Regions from separate parts of the Paenibacillus sp. FSL R7-0216 genome, predicted to be linked through region 2. Evidence: predicted binding sites of a transcription regulator. Region 2 holds the regulator's gene; the other holds the start of a gene.

Region 1 (8,446 bases), 980 kb from region 2:
ATATTCTCGATTTCTATCAGGCCTTGGGCCTTCATGAGATCTGTCTCGGCACGCAACACACGCTCCGTCATGTCCAGCGAATTCGCCAAGGTTCTGCGGCCAATGACTTCAGACAACATGATCTGGTGAAGTATAGTGTACCTTTTCTTGAGAATGTCCATGAGATCAGGAAGAAGCTGCTGTTGAATCTCTAATATATTTCGCATGCTTTCCACTCCTGCAAGCTTCGTCTTCTCTCTCCATCTCCTGGTCTTAAAATGTCCCGGGTTAACTTTTTAAGTCCCACTGATATTTTAACCAATATTTAGTTCGGTTGCAAGCCTGACGTCCGTATCATTTACTTTTGCCATTTTACTTATACATGGGGCCTCTAGGAGTACGTTATCGTTCCATAAAAAAGCTCCTTCCGCGAAATATAAACGATTGATGTCGTCTACTCTCGCAAAAGGAGCATGCGTGATTCACTTCAATATAATTGCCCGTTCAAGCAAGGCTTACGCTCTAGGGATACGAAGGGACAACGCGCTCTTCGGTCCGAGCCGGAACCGGGCTTCTTGCGTTCCTGTCAGCTCCAACGCGACATTTCTCGCTTCTTCCCCATCATTAAACAGTACGACGCCAATTGAATCGTCCGTATTCCGGAAAGCCACGGAGCGAATCGCAGCCTCCTCTGCCTCAGCGGCAATCCGCACCGCCTGCGGCCGGATCACTTTGCTGAAATGAGCCAGCGCATAATAATCCAGCGTATACTCGAGCTCGCGGGTCTGCTGGTTCACCGTCACAATCCCGCGGCATGTGCTCTTCCCAAAGCCGGGGACGGTGGGCCCATTCTGCTCATCGAGCGCCATATTCCAAAGCACCAGCGATTGGCTGTGATGGCGCAAAATTTCAATTCCCGTCCGCATGACATTAGAGAACGCCGGTTCAAACGCCGGAATCCATTCTCCACCGGAGCCTTCGGTGAAATGTACCTCTTTTTCCGGATAAGCCTCCTTCACTTGGCTTTGCGCCGAAGCTTCCCCTCCATACCAATGCCAGGCCACGCCGTCGACCGCATCCGCCGCTTCCTTGAATACGGACAGTGGATAATCCGGACGATCCCAGTTGTGGTCATAAGCCAGGATCTTCGTGGTCAAGCCGCGTTTCGCAAAAGCCGGTTTCAAATAGTTTTTCACAAAATCAGTCTGCATCTCGTCCGTCATCAACATCCCCGGGTAATGTCCCGGCACATAAAGCGGTTCGTTCTGCGGCGTCACCGCATAAATCGATAAACCGTGCTCGGCGTAGGATTCTACATAACGAACGAAGTAGTTCGCATAGGCTTCATAATATTCCTTCTTCAGTTCCCCGCCGATCATCGAGCCACTCGTCTTCATCCAGCCCGGCGCGCTCCAGGGGGAGCCAAACAGCTTGATGGATGGATTCAAGGCCAGCGCTTCTTGTAAGAGTGGAATCACGTCGGCCTCGTCGTGGCGGATAGAGAACCGCCCCATTTCCGGGTCGGTCTCGCCCTCGGGTAAATCGTCGTAGCTATAGATGAACCGGGCATAATCCGAGGCACCCATCGGGTTGCGCAATACGGAAAGGCCAATCCCTTCTTCCGAGTCAAACAACTTCTTCATTAAGGATAAACGCTGCTCTTCGGTAAGCACTTGGTGGATCAAATAGGCTGCCGAATCGGTAAAAGAAGCTCCAAATCCGTCCATTGCCTGATAGCCCACGGTTTCATCCAATCGGACGGCAACATCCGATACTGCCGAATCCTGCGGCAGCAGCTGCTCTCTCGTTTTTTGGACGAAGAGAGAAGACTCTCCAGAGGAATAATAAAGTTCGAGCTCAAGCATGATGTTCCCTCCACTTCTATAATGACGCTCAGTTTACTTGAGGCCGAGCTTATCTTTATTGGCTTTCATTTTCTCCGTACGAATCTTCACGATTTGATCCCAACCGTTGTCTTCGATGAATTTCTTATAGTTGTTCAACGTACTCTCGAATTCCCCATCGTTCTTCGCACGAATCAAGCTGACCATCGTTGTGTTCCAGGTTGTGTTGATCGCCGTCAAAGAACGAGCTTCCGGAGATCCCGCGTCCGGATTGATATTTTCAAGGATGAAGTGAGGTACCAGCTTGCCTTTGCCCCACTCTTGCATTTGCTTAATGGACTCAGGGAAGGCATCGGCGCTCAGCGCTTTATGACGATCATGACCGAAGAACATGAATTCGCCCATGCGGTATTCTTTCTTGAACTTGTCGGCATCTGTCTGTTGCAATTCTTTGACTTCCGGCGTGAATTGAACCGTACCATCCGCGTTCTTCGTGTACGTCTCGCCCTCAATCCCGTAATTCATCAGCATCTGGCCTTCTTCATCCAACAGGTACGTGAAGATTTGGAGGGCTTTCGCCGGATCTTTGCATTGTTTCGTAATAAAGCTGATCATCCAGCCGGTGATGCCGGATTGGTTCAATTTCGGCGTGTTGCCTACTGTACTTTGCGGTCCGTCGATGGCCAGATAAGCTTGATCCGGATGGGCGGTGGCGAAGATTTGCAGATTGCCGCCTTGCTGCGGAGTTCCGTCAAGCAGCATCGTTGCGTATTTACCCGATTTCACCTTCTCTTCAAAGGCTGGGCCGTCATCGGCAAAGCTGTCGTCGCTGATATTGCCGGCTTGATGCACTTGATTTAGCGTCTTGAGCCAAGTCAGGTAATCTTCATCCAGGTTCCGGTTGTAGAATTCGCCGTTTTCGGTTTCCAGCGGCACGCCAAGGAAGTCTTGGAACACGTCGCCCAGGGAACCTGTTCCTTCGCCGATCGAGTTAAAACCGAAAGGAATCAGCTCCGGGAATTGGGTTTTGATTTGCTGCATCACATTTTTGAACTCCTCGGGCGTACCAATAACTGGCTTGCCCAGCGCTTCATACACGTCCTTGCGGATCACGAAGGCGGTTTTGGCCGGAATGTTACCGCTGTCATAATCGGCTTGCGTATTGGAGTAGTTCGGGTAACCGTATGTGTTGCCGTCGGCTTGCTTAAACCAGTTGAGCGTATCTTGCGCAGCCACTTTGTTGAAATAAGGGTCGTATTTCTCCGCCAGTTCGTTCAGCGGCAATGCCCAGGAAGAAGCCTTCTGTACGACGGCGGAGTTCGAATCGAACACCGTGATCAGGTCCGGCATGTCGCTTCCCGCGAAGAAAGTGTTGAGTTTCGTATCGTCGCCAGTCACAAATTTGATGTCGATATTCAAATCTTCTTTGATTTTCTTCGTGACCACATCTTTGCCGAAGTCCGTATTCCACCAATCGGCGTTGACGTACCAAGTCAGCTGGGTTGGCTCTTCCTTCTTATCCAGCTTCCATGCCGGTGTATTGGCGTCTACCGTATAACGGTTCTCCAGGGAGACGTCCCCTTTCGCAGCCTTGGAGCCGCCGCCGGAGCCGCCGCATCCCGTAACGACCAGCGCAGCAGTCAGCAAGGCGGCGCAAGCCGTGATCCCTTTTCTAGCGAGACTTTTGTTCAACTTTAACATTTGTGTACCCTCCCTTTTTTTGTAAGCACAACCAGTTCAACACGCGGTAGACGTCCTCATTCTAAGTTGCTGATTCGTTACTCCTTCACCGCCCCCAGCATCATGCCGGAGATAAAGTATCTTTGTAATAATGGATAAATCACAACAATCGGCAAAGTCGTAATCACAATTGTTGCGAGTTGAACTCCTTTGGTGGTCGTTTCAATCACGACGGAACCCGCGATGTTCTGCATCGATTGGGTCTGGGATTGAACGATGATTTCGTACAGCTTCATTTGCAGCGGATACAGATATTGATCGGTGATGTACAACTTCGTCGTCATGAAGTCGTTCCACTGATTCACGCCGTTGAATAAGGCAATGGTAGCCATGGCCGGCATCGACAACGGAATAAAGATCTTCAGGAAAATCCTCCAGTCTCCGGCACCGTCGATCTTGGCCGATTCCTCCAGGGAATCCGGCACGTTCCGGAAGAAGTTCATGAGAATCACGACGTCGTAGTAGCTGAACAAAGCCGGGATGATGTACACCCAGAAGCTGTTAAGCAAACCCAGCGATTTAATGAGCAAGTACGTCGGAATCATGCCGCCCGAGAAGAACATCGTAATGACGCCCATCGTCACGTACAGCTTGCGGCCGCGCACATTGCTCTTGCTGAGGCCGTAACCGATCATCGCGCAGAAGAATACGTGGGTAACCACGCCGATGACCGTCTTCAGGACCGAGATCAGGAACGACTGCCAAATCGTATCGTCCCGAAACACCGCCTCGTAGTTCTCCAGAGAAAATTCCTTGGGCCAGAAGACGAACCCGCCTTCCGCCAGCGATCGCCCCGAACTGAAGGAAGAAACGATGACGTTCCAGAGCGGAATGACAATGATGATTGTAAATAGAATCAGGACCGTGACATTGACGGTATCAAAAATTCGGCTGTCGAGATCCTGTTTGACCGCCTTTCGATTCATAGCTGCTGCTCCTTCCTTACAGGACAGATTGATTATCGTTGAGTTTGCTGGTCACCTTATTGGCAAACACCAACAGAATGACGGAGACGATCGAAACGCCGAGACCGACGGCGGTCGCGTAGGAGAAATCCCCTTGCGTCATCCCCATCCGGTACACGTAAGAGTTGATGACCTCGGCTTTTTCCCGGTTCTGGGAGTTGATCAGCACTAAGGTCTGGTCCAGGTTGGAGCCCAGCAGGCCGCTGACGGTCAGGATCAGGTTCAAGCTGATAATCATCTTCATGTTCGGTAAGGTGATGTTCCAAATTTGCCGGAGCCGGCTCGCCCCATCGATCTTGGCCGCCTCGTAATAGGTCGGATCAATCTTGGCCATGATGGCGAGATAGAGGATCGTCCCCCAACCCGCTTCTTTCCAGACATCGGACAACACGGCGATCCACCAATATTTGCCCGGATCCAACATGATGTTCTGAGCCTTCGAAATGATTCCCAGGTCCAGCAGCAGCTGATTGAACATGCCGGTCGTCGAGAACCAAGTGATTAACATCCCGCCAAGAACGATCCAGGATAAAAAGTGCGGGAGATAGGAAATGGTCTGTACGATTTTTTTGAACCGGCCCATGCTCAGTTCGTAAATCATGATCGCCAGGATAATCGGGATCACGAACCCGATCGCCAGTTTCAGAAAGCTGATCCCCAGCGTGTTCACCACCGAATCCCAGAAGTACCGATCGCTTGCGATAATCTTGAAGTTATCCAATCCCACCCATGGGGCGGAGCTTAGCGTATCGATGACCGTGTAGTTCTTAAAGGCGATGGTTAACCCATAAATGGGGACGTAGCAAAATATAATCATAAAAATAATCCCCGGCCAGATCATCGACTGGATTTCCCACTGCCTGCCGAAGTCGATAAAGAATTGCTTCAATCTTAATCCCACCGGTTTCTTGGCTGCCGCAGCTGACTTCGCCATTTTGCGCTCCTCTCTTTATTCCTCAGGAAGGAATAAAAACGTTTTTATTTTTATCAAAAAGTTCCCTATCGTCAGAATCTTTCAAACGCGCCCGAGCCTAGTCTCGCCTTAAACGGACATGGCTCGAGCCCCGCACGATCAGTTCACCGTCCAGTTTTTGCACCTTCCCCTGCTCCTGCTTCTTAATCATGTTCACCAAATGGTTGACGGCCAAAATCCCTTGCCGAGCAATTTGATTTCGTACGGTGGTTAGAGGCGGCGTAAAATACTGAGCGATATCGATATCGTCAAACCCGACGACGCTGATGTCCCTTGGAACTTCAAGTCCATACGAGCGCAAAGCCTTAATGCACCCGATCGCACTCAGATCGTTGCCCGCCAGAATCGCGTCCGGTATTTTGCCCGGATGTTTGTGAACAAAAGCCCGAACCGCATTATAGGTGCTCTCTTCTTCAAAATACCCCTGCACAATGAAATCCTCGTCCACCGGCAATTGATGCTCTCGTAAAGCGGCGAGGTACCCTTCCTTCCGCTGCACGCTGTCGTACATCGTATCCACGCCGGACAGGTAGGCGATTCTCTTGTGGCCCAGGCTAATCAGGTACTTAGTGGCTTCGTAAGAGGAGGCATAAGAATTGAAAATGACCGTTCCCATCGTTTCCTTCTGAATGACCCGATCGAGAAATACCGCCTTGATCTTGTCTTTCTCCATCATTGCGATATCTTGATCATCAACCCGTAATTCCTCGTAAATGATGACGCCGTCGACTCGTCGACCCATGATATTGCTAATAATGGTTTGCTTGTCGGCCGTAACCATCACGTGCAAACCGTATCCAAGCCGTTCGCTCTCACGCGCCATCGACTCGACCAGAATGTAGAAATAAGGTCCCGAGACGCTGGTCGTGAAAAAGCCGAGCATATTCGTCTTCTTCGACTTCAGCTGCTTCCCGTTTAAATTCGGAACGTAGTTCAGTTGCTTGGCAACCTTCAGCACGTGGGATTTGGTCTCCGGGTTCAGTACGTCCACGTCATTTAACGCGTTAGAAACCGTGGAGATCGAAACGCCCGCCGCTTTAGCTACATCCTTAATGGTGACTTTCCCCATCTCTCGATACACCCTATCTATAAAAACGTTTTTATATATTCATCAAGTTATCATAGAAACGCTTTCATGGCAATCCTTTTTTTGGGCCTTTTTTTGCTTTAAGGATTTCGCCTTGCGTTTTGATTTGAAATATCATATAATAATTTTTGTTCGCTAAATTTGCGCCCGTGGTCCAATGGATATGACGTAGGCCTCCGGAGCCTGAGATCGAGGTTCGATTCCTCGCGGGCGCGCCATTCTATATTTGATTTACATGAACAAGTCCTGACTTTTAGTCGATTGGACTTTTTTTATTCTCTTGAGTTTGACTTTCTTTGACTTTCTCGATTAAATTGTTTATGATGAGATTAATCTTCTTCGTTTCCGTCAATTCTTAGATTGATTGGGGCGATTTTTGCAGACTATTCCATTGGGTGGGTCGTTCCATGCGAGCGCCCTAAATTTAAGGAGGTTTTATTGGTGAGTTATATTCCTATGGTCGTTGAACAAAGCAATCGCGGCGAGCGCGCTTACGACATTTATTCCCGTCTGCTCAAGGACCGGATCATCTTCCTGGGCTCCCAGGTGAACGATGTCGTCGCCAACTCCATCATTGCCCAGATGCTGTTTCTGGACGCGGAAGATCCAACGAAGGACATCTCCCTATACATTAACAGCCCTGGCGGTTCCATTACTGCCGGTATGGCGATTTATGATACGATGCAATTCATTAAATCCGACGTCTCCACGATTTGCGTCGGGCTCGCCGCTTCGATGGGCGCTTTCCTGTTGAACGCAGGCGCACCAGGCAAACGCTATGCGCTGCCGAACAGCGAAATCATGATCCATCAGCCGCTCGGCGGAGCCGAGGGCCAAGCAACGGACATCGAAATCCGCGCCCGCCGTATCCTCAAAATGCGTGATAAGCTAAACCAAATCCTCGCCGAACGGACCGGCCAACCGCTGGATCGGATCGAGAAGGACACCGACCGCGACTACTTCATGAGCGCGGCGGAAGCGAAGGAATACGGCTTGGTCGACAAAGTCATCGAAAAAGTGGATCCAACCGCCAAAGCCTAAGGCTTAAGACGAAAGGCTGCGCTTCGAACAGAAAGTTCTGTTCGAAGGGCGGCCTTTCTTGTTATATTTATTTTTAAATAAAGCGAGGGAAGGCACCCGCCAGCCCGGCGCTGGGCAGCCACGGTGACTGCGCGGAGGCGCCGGGGGAGCCCATGGGGGTTGTGGGGCGAGCTCGAAGGCCCCGGGGGAGCCCATGGGGCCACGTGGGGCGAGCTGAGGGCGCTGGGCCGGCCGATCATAAGCAGAATTCTGCCACCGTCCGCTCTAACGCTGATGAGAAACGCTATACTAGCAAATTCGGGGGTTTTTCTATTCTAACGACGCTGAGCGGCGCTATTTTCATCGAGAGTACCTGTTTACCGCTGTAAAATGAACAATAAGCTCTGTGGTAAGCGTTAGACTCGGAATGCCGCGATTTTGGCCCACTTAAGCTCTGTAGCAAGCATTAGCGCTAAAGTTAGTTCAGGTGGGACAGTTGGGATGGCCATTTAGTTGTGACATTGGACGGCTAGGCGCTAATTGATTAGTTGTGACATTAGACGGCTTGGGATGGTTAGGTGTGACTTGGCTTGGTTAATCGACGGATAATTAAAGGAGTGAATCGGGAGATGAAACAATCCGCAAGGAAGAAGCTGTATGAAGTAAGCCGTACGTTGGCGAATGTCGCCATGGGTAAAGCGAAGGCCGATTTGGTCGTTAAGGGCGGTACGTTGGTCAATGTCTACACCGGGGAGCTGTTGCCGCAGACGGACGTCGCCGTTGCCGAAGGGCGAATCGCCTTCGTGGGGAACGCCGAGCACACGATCGGCGAGGACAC
Region 2 (8,446 bases):
GTATAAGAGCCATGCTTCTTCTTCCATGTTGCTGACCAGTTCCTCCATCTGCATGCTGATCAGCCGCCCTTCCGTACCCAATTCATTGATGAATCGCTTGATCTCCATCTTGATCCGGATCACCATCTCCACCCGCTGGATCACATTGATCACCTCAGGCAAGGAGACCAGCTCTTCAAATTCGGAGGCCGTTAAATTCGTTAAGGCTTGATTCAAGACAGACCGGTATTTCTCCAGCGTCTGAATCGCCTGGTTGGCTTTGGTCAGGATGACGCCAATTTCCTTCAGAGCGTACCGTAATCCCCCTTGGTAAAGGGTGATGATGTTACGGCGCTGGGAGATAGAGACGACCAGCTTGCCCGTCTGTTTGGCCACCCGTTCCGCGGTACGGTGGCGAATGCCCGTTTCAGAGGATGCGATCGAGGAGTCCGGGATGAGCTGTGTATTTGCATACAAAATCCGTTTCAAATCCTCGCTAAGGATGATCGCCCCGTCCATTTTGGCCAGCTCATAGAGATAGTTTGGGGAGAAATCACAGTTGATGGAGAAGCCCCCCTCGACGACCTCCATCACCTCCGGGCTGTAACCGACGACGATCAGGCCCCCGGTCTTAGCCCGCAGCACGTTTTCAAGGCCGTCGCGAAAAGCCGTCCCCGGCGCAACAAGCCTCAACAAATCGTTCATTTTCTCTGCTTGGGTAGTTTCCTTCATCTCAATGCCCCCTAATCTAACGCAACAGCTAGCGCATCTGCAACGGTATTTACGCCAATCAATTGAATCTCTTGCGGTCCCTTCCACCCCTTCATGCTTTTCTCCGGCAAAATCACCCGTTTAAAGCCGAGCTTGGCCGCTTCCTTTACGCGCTGCTCCGCCCGGGAGACCGCCCGAACTTCGCCGGTCAAGCCAACTTCTCCGAAAAACACATCGTACGGCTTGGTCGGCAGGTCACGGAAGCTGGAAGCGACGCTAACCGCAATCGCTAAATCGACCGCCGGTTCGTCCAGCTTCACTCCACCAGCCAGGTTGACGTAAGCGTCCTGATTTTGCAGGAATAGGCCCATTCGCTTCTCGAGCACCGCAAGGATCAAGTTCATCCGCTGATAGTCCACGCCGGTTGCCATCCGTCTTGGTGAAGGGAAATGGGTGGCCGCGATCAAGGCTTGCAGTTCGACCAGCATCGGGCGCGTCCCCTCCATACTGGCGACGACGGTGGAACCCGCCACGCCGAGCGGGCGTTCGGATAGAAACAGCTCCGACGGATTCGCCACCTCCGCCAGTCCGGATTCGTTCATCTCAAAAATCCCAATTTCGTTGGTCGAACCAAAGCGATTCTTAACCGCCCGTAGGAGCCGGTAGGAATGATGACGTTCACCTTCGAAATACAGTACGCAGTCGACCATATGCTCCAGCATACGAGGTCCGGCGATAGCTCCCTCTTTGGTCACGTGACCGACTAGTACCGTAGCGATCCCTTGCCCTTTGGCTATTCGCATAAACCGCGCCGTACATTCACGTACCTGCGATACGCTGCCGGGGGCACTGGTAACTTCGGGCAAATAGACCGTTTGGATCGAATCGATCACCAAAAAATCGGGTTTTACTTCGTCGATCGCTTCTTCAATTCCGTCCATACTGCTCTCACACAAAACGAATAACTCCGGGGACAATGTCCCGAGCCGCTCCGCCCGCAGCTTCGTCTGACGAACGGATTCCTCGCCTGAGATATACAGAACCTTCAGACCAGAGCGGGCCATTTCATGTGAAGTTTGCAGCAGCAAAGTCGACTTGCCGATCCCGGGGTCCCCACCGACCAGGACCAGTGAGCCCGGCACAACGCCGCCGCCGAGTACTCGATTCAGTTCCCCGATCCCCGTTTGGATCCGCGGTTCTTTGCCGCTCTCTATATTTATGATTGACTGCGGCTTTTCTTTCGCATGAAATATCCCGGAATTCATCCCTTGCGTTTTGACGGTTTTCTCCACTTCTTCCACCATGGAGTTCCACGCGCCGCACCCCGGGCATTTCCCGTACCATTTAGGCGATTCATAGCCGCATTCGGAGCAGAAAAACTTATGTTTTACTTTAACCATTTATGTCACCTTCTCGCCACTGCAAAATTTGACAGACCTAGCCGACACCGTATTCGTCATGGTACCTAAAATTTTACCATCCTTTCGGGTTTATCGAAAGTGATCCGAGCGCTGCCGCCAGGAGTGGCGGGATAAAAAAGGCAGCTTCCAAAGCATCGCCTTGGAAGCTGCCTTTAACTTATTTCATCGGCTTAAACGTTACGGATTTGTAGGATTTACCAACATTTTTTATTCGCGTTACGCATTTTTTACGTAAGTTCCCGTACGCTCCACCTTCAGGGCGCCGTTCTCTTCGTCAATCGTTAGCGAGTCGCCCTTCTTGACGTTACCGGTCAACAGCTCCTCGGACAAACGGTCTTCGATATGCTTCTGGATCGCCCGACGCAGCGGACGTGCTCCATACGCAGGATCGTAGCCCTCTTTAGCCAGGAACTCCTTCGCCTTATCCGTCAAGGTAAAGTCGACGTCATATTCGCGCAGGCGTTTACGCAATTCTTCGGCCATGAGCGTGACGATTTGGCCGATATGCGCTTCCTCGAGCGAATGGAAAACGATGATCTCATCGATCCGGTTGAGGAATTCGGGACGGAAGCTCTTCTTCAGCTCTTCCATCACTTTGCCCTTCATGTTGTCGTAATCCGCACCGGAATCTTGCACGGCGGTGAAGCCAAGACGCGTATTTCGTTTGATGGCTTCGGCACCGACATTTGAGGTCAAGATGATCAGCGTATTACGGAAATCGACTACGCGGCCTTTGGAGTCGGTCAATCGGCCATCCTCCAATACCTGCAGCAGAATGTTAAACACTTCCGGATGTGCCTTCTCGATTTCATCCAGCAGAACAACGGAATACGGTTTGCGGCGAACCTTCTCGGTCAGTTGCCCGCCTTCTTCGTACCCGACATATCCTGGAGGTGCACCAACGAGTCGTGCCGTGGAGTGTTTCTCCATGTACTCGGACATGTCAATGCGGATTACGGCGTTTTCGTCGCCGAACATCGCTTCCGCCAATGCGCGGGCCAGCTCCGTTTTACCAACCCCCGTAGGACCTAAGAAGATGAAGGAGCCCATTGGACGTTTTGGATCCTTGAGGCCTGCGCGCGCCCGGCGGATTGCCCGGCTGACCGCCTTAACTGCTTCTTCTTGACCGATTACGCGCTCATGCAGGATACTCTCCATATTGAGCAGGCGTTCGGTTTCTTCTTCCTTCAGCTTGTTGACCGGAATCCCCGTCCAGCTGGCGACCACCTGGGCGATATCCTCTGGCGTCACTTCGGAATCGGTGCGTCCTTGTTTTTCTTTCCATTGATTTTTGGTGATATCCAGCTCTTCACGGATCTTCTGCTCCGTATCGCGCAGCGCAGCCGCTTTCTCAAATTCCTGGCTTTGCACCGCAGCGTCCTTCTCCTTACGGATATCATCCAGACGGCTCTCCAGTTGCTTCAGATTCGGCGGTACCGTATACGAGTTCAGCCTTACCTTCGAACCCGCCTCGTCGATCAGGTCAATCGCTTTATCCGGCAGGAACCGGTCTTGAATATAACGGTCGGACAATTTAACTGCCTGCTCGATCGCCTCGTCGGTGATTTTCACCCGATGATGCGCTTCGTAACGATCGCGCAACCCGTGCAGGATGAGAATCGCTTCATCCACCGATGGCTGATCCACCGTGATCGGTTGGAACCGACGTTCCAGTGCCGCGTCTTTCTCAATATATTTCCGATATTCGTCGAGCGTGGTAGCGCCGATGCATTGCAGCTCGCCGCGGGCCAGCGCTGGCTTCAAGATATTCGAAGCGTCGATCGCGCCCTCCGCGCCGCCAGCCCCGATCAGGGTGTGCAATTCATCGATAAAGAGGATGATATTGCCGGCCTGACGAATTTCGTCCATGATTTTTTTCAAGCGGTCCTCGAATTCGCCGCGGTATTTCGTACCGGCAACGACGGAGCCCATATCCAGCGTCATCACGCGTTTGTCGCGTAGCGTCTCCGGAATTTCGTTATTGATGATCTTTTGTGCAAGACCTTCGGCGATGGCCGTTTTCCCGACGCCAGGTTCCCCGATTAGCACCGGATTGTTCTTCGTCCGGCGGCTCAGCACCTGAATCACCCGTTCAATCTCTTTGCTGCGGCCGATGACCGGATCCAAATTGCCCTCTTTGGCCGAAGCCGTCAAGTCACGAGCCAAGCTGTCCAGTGTCGGCGTGTTCACGTTAGTTGGGGTTCCATGATGACTGGACACCGCTTCGCTGCTGCCCAGCAACTGCAGCACTTGTTGGCGCGCCTTGTTCAGGCTGATGCCGAGGTTATTCAGTACACGGGCGGCTACGCCTTCCCCTTCACGAATCAGGCCGAGCAAAATATGCTCCGTACCGACATAAGTATGGCCGAGCTTACGCGCTTCATCCATGGACAGCTCGATGACCTTTTTGGCGCGCGGCGTATAAGCGATATTGGTCGGTTGTTCCTGTCCACGGCCGATCAGCGTTTCCACTTCGTCTTGTATTTTCTCGAGTCCCAGACCCAATCCGATCAGCGCCTTGGCGGCAATGCCTTCACCTTCACGGATCAATCCGAGCAGCACATGTTCCGTCCCGATATTGTTATGTCCCAGCCTTACGGCTTCTTCCTGGGCTAACGCCAGTACCTTTTGGGCACGTTCCGTAAATCTTCCAAACATCATCTTCTCCTACACCTCCATAGTAGTCCTCTCGTTATTTCCCCATGCGCTCTCGAATGAGTTTAGCGCGGTACATATCCCTTTCCCCCGGGGACATACTGCCACTGAATTTTTTTTGCAAAAATCCAGGCTGCGTCAGCACGTTCAGTTCATTGAGCGCCTGCGCCGACACGCCTTCGATAATCCCCAAGTCTACGCCAAGCCGGACATCAGATAACCGCTGAGCGGCTTCCTTCGAGTCGATGATGTACGCCTGTGACAATATTCCGTAAGAACGCATGACCCGGTCCATCATCCGCAGGCGTGATTCGCCGATCAGCTTTTCTCTTGCCGTCTTCTCATGCTGAATGATCTGCAGCACCACGCCGTATAAATTTTCGATAATCTCAGCTTCACTTTGTCCTAGTGTAATCTGATTTGAGATTTGAAACAAGTTGCCCATGGCCTCGCTGCCTTCGCCGTAGATCCCGCGGACGGTTAAACCGACCTGCGATACCGCGGATAAAATGCGGCCGATCTGCTGTGTCAGTGCCAAGGCCGGCAAATGCATCATGACTGAAGCGCGAAGCCCCGTACCCACATTCGTCGGACAACTGGTTAGGTAACCCCGACGATCGTCAAAAGCGTAATCCACATGCGATTCAAAAATGTCGTCGATCGCCGTCGCTTTTTCCCAAGCCTCTTGGACTTGCAGACCCGGATACAGACACTGGATGCGCAAATGATCCTCTTCATTAACCATGATGCTGAGGCTTTCATCTTCGCTAATGAAGACCGCCCCATTTCTGGAGTCGTTCGCTAAGTTGGGACTGATCAAGTGCTTCTCAACCAGCACCCGCTTATCCAGTTCATCCAAGTCCGCAAGGAGGATCGGGTACAGTTGGCCTTGAGCCTGAAGCTGTTCGTCGTCCAGAACCTCCTGAAGCAGCTTCAGCACCTCCTCCGATTGCGTGTTGGTGGCCAACATCGGGAAGGGTTGATGAAGCACGTTGCGGGCGATCCGTACCCGGCTGCTCATCACGATATCCGACTCTTTGCCTTCTTGGCTCATCCATTCGCTAAGCGGCTGTTCAGTAAAACGGAGATTGGTCACCCTGCATCCCTCCTACTCTGCGGATATGTTCTTCTCAAGCTCGCGAATTTGGTCCCGCAGCGCCGCAGCCTCCTCAAATTCCTCCTGGAGGATCCGGTACTGCAGCTCACGGCGGAGATCATCGAGCTTACGCTTCACTTGAATGTGACCGCCGGTCCGTTTCGGGACTTTCCCGACGTGGACGGTATTCCCATGCACTTTCTTAAACAAAGGATCCAGACGATCGTTAAAATATTTGTAGCACGAGCTGCATCCAAAACGTCCGATTTTGCTAAACTGGGAATACGTCATGCCGCATTCTTCGCAGCGCAGATGTTCTGGCGTACTAGGCCCGGAAACTTGACCTTTGTTCGACGGACTCAAATCGAGAAAGCCCGATAGCAGGTTATGAATCGAAAAGCCGCCCGAAGTGCCTGGAATCAGCTCCCCTTTTTCCCTGGCGCAACTTTCACAGAAATGAAACTCCGTCTTCTCGCCATTGACGATCTTCGTAAAATGCAAGGTTGCCGGGCGTTTGCCGCATTCTTGGCATTGCATCGCACGTCCCTCCTTACGGGATAGACTAAGACAGTAGATCTTTATACCTGTATTCCTTGATATTGATGTTTCTAACTCAACAATGAGATTAACATCGCTTTCATCATCCTAGCCCGGATCTGGTCGCGAAAGGGCAGCTTAATCGCCAACACCTCGCGAGATACCGCCGAGCGCATTAAAGCGGCTTCCCGAGGGGTCAAAAAGCGGGCTTCCTCCAGGCGATAAATCAACCCTTCCGCCGCGGATTGCCCGATCTCGTCACCGATCGTTTCATGCAAATGCGTGTGCAGCGACGTTGGACCAGGCAGTTGAATTCGCCGAATCCGAACGTAACCGCCGCCGCCGCGTTTGCTCTCGACCAGGTACCCTTTCTCCAGAGTAAAGCGGGTGCTGATGACATAATTGATTTGCGACGGCACGCAGGAAAATTGGTCGGCAAGTTCGTTACGCTGAATCTCTATAGTCCCCTCCGGACTTTCATGCAAAATACTCTTGAGATATTTCTCAATGATATCGGAGATATTACGCATCACTCATCCTCCATTATTCCACACGTGAATCTCTTGTTGCGACTTTGCGGTATTTCATTCTTGCTCGTCAAGTCCCGTCAAAATAAACGATTTCCGTTTGTAGTTGACTTTGACTTTCTTTGACTTTATCAACATTATACCATAATTTAATGATTTGCCAAGGGGGATGCGTTGTCCTTTTCAGTGTGGGCGTGTGAGGTGGAAAATATTCGTGGTTAAGCGTATGAGAAAACCGTCCGGTTGGTGCCGAACGGTCTAGCGTTTGAAGCGAAATTCATGTAACTACCTGCACTATTGCAGTTTTTCCTCGGGAGTGCAAAAAGAGCACTACCGAATGAACGGTAGTGCTCTTTCCCTTTGCTTGGCGGCGTCCTACTCTCCCAGGACCCTTCGGTCCAAGTACCATCGGCGCTGGAGGGCTTAACGGTCGTGTTCGGGATGGGTACGTGTGGAACCCCTCCGCCATCGCCACCAAACGGTTCAAGGTTTAATCCTTGAAAACTGGATACGAAACGAATTTGCGTGTTAGATTTTTGGATAAGCCCTCGACCGATTAGTACCTGTCAGCTCCATACATTGCTGCACTTCCACCTCAGGCCTATCAACCTCGTCGTCTTCAAGGGGTCTTACTAATTGGGAAATCTCATCTTGAGGGGGGCTTCACGCTTAGATGCTTTCAGCGCTTATCCCGTCCGCACTTAGCTACCCAGCTATGCTCCTGGCGGAACAACTGGTGCACCAGCGGTGCGTCCATCCCGGTCCTCTCGTACTAAGGACAGCTCCTCTCAAATTTCCTGCGCCCACGACAGATAGGGACCGAACTGTCTCACGACGTTCTGAACCCAGCTCGCGTACCGCTTTAATGGGCGAACAGCCCAACCCTTGGGACCTACTTCAGCCCCAGGATGCGATGAGCCGACATCGAGGTGCCAAACCTCCCCGTCGATGTGGACTCTTGGGGGAGATAAGCCTGTTATCCCCAGGGTAGCTTTTATCCGTTGAGCGATGGCCCTTCCATGCGGTACCACCGGATCACTAAGCCCGACTTTCGTCCCTGCTCGACTTGTCAGTCTCGCAGTCAAGCTCCCTTTTGCCTTTGCACTCTTCGAATGATTTCCAACCATTCTGAGGGAACCTTGGGGCGCCTCCGTTACTCTTTAGGAGGCGACCGCCCCAGTCAAACTGCCCACCTGACACTGTCCCCGTACCGGATTACGGTACCAGGTTAGAACTCCGATACGATCAGGGTGGTATCCCAACGGCGCCTCCACCGAAGCTGGCGCTCCGGCTTCCTAGGCTCCCACCTATCCTGTACAAATCGTATCAAAGTCCAATATCAAGCTGCAGTAAAGCTCCATGGGGTCTTTCCGTCTTGTCGCGGGTAACCTGCATCTTCACAGGTATTAAAATTTCACCGGATCTCTCGTTGAGACAGCGCCCAAGTCGTTACGCCATTCGTGCGGGTCAGAATTTACCTGACAAGGAATTTCGCTACCTTAGGACCGTTATAGTTACGG

The links. The regulator CtsR, encoded in region 2, represses protease genes until heat stress. The targets are predictions, from matches to a motif close to ATGGTCAATAAAGGTCAAACA.
Region 1: the regulator CtsR is predicted to act here: its motif matches at 6,872-6,892, upstream of clpP (ATP-dependent Clp endopeptidase proteolytic subunit ClpP).

What each region holds. Positions count from the first base shown of each region.
Region 1 is NZ_CP150222.1:214,187-222,632, reverse strand. Features, by position in the region: gene MKZ15_RS01075 (sugar-binding domain-containing protein) at 1-206, opposite strand, end outside; gene MKZ15_RS01070 (glycoside hydrolase family 30 beta sandwich domain-containing protein) at 495-1,844, opposite strand; gene MKZ15_RS01065 (sugar ABC transporter substrate-binding protein) at 1,878-3,524, opposite strand; gene MKZ15_RS01060 (carbohydrate ABC transporter permease) at 3,602-4,489, opposite strand; gene MKZ15_RS01055 (ABC transporter permease subunit) at 4,506-5,462, opposite strand; gene MKZ15_RS01050 (LacI family DNA-binding transcriptional regulator) at 5,560-6,570, opposite strand; tRNA gene MKZ15_RS01045 (tRNA-Arg) at 6,732-6,806, shown strand; gene clpP (ATP-dependent Clp endopeptidase proteolytic subunit ClpP) at 7,030-7,629, shown strand; gene ade (adenine deaminase) at 8,238-8,446, shown strand, end outside.
Region 2 is NZ_CP150222.1:4,458,807-4,467,252, forward strand. Features, by position in the region: gene disA (DNA integrity scanning diadenylate cyclase DisA) at 1-711, opposite strand, end outside; gene radA (DNA repair protein RadA) at 723-2,090, opposite strand; gene clpC (ATP-dependent protease ATP-binding subunit ClpC) at 2,328-4,772, opposite strand; gene MKZ15_RS20660 (protein arginine kinase) at 4,804-5,862, opposite strand; gene MKZ15_RS20665 (UvrB/UvrC motif-containing protein) at 5,875-6,399, opposite strand; gene MKZ15_RS20670 (CtsR family transcriptional regulator) at 6,471-6,929, opposite strand; rRNA gene rrf (5S ribosomal RNA) at 7,289-7,405, opposite strand; rRNA gene MKZ15_RS20680 (23S ribosomal RNA) at 7,463-8,446, opposite strand, start outside.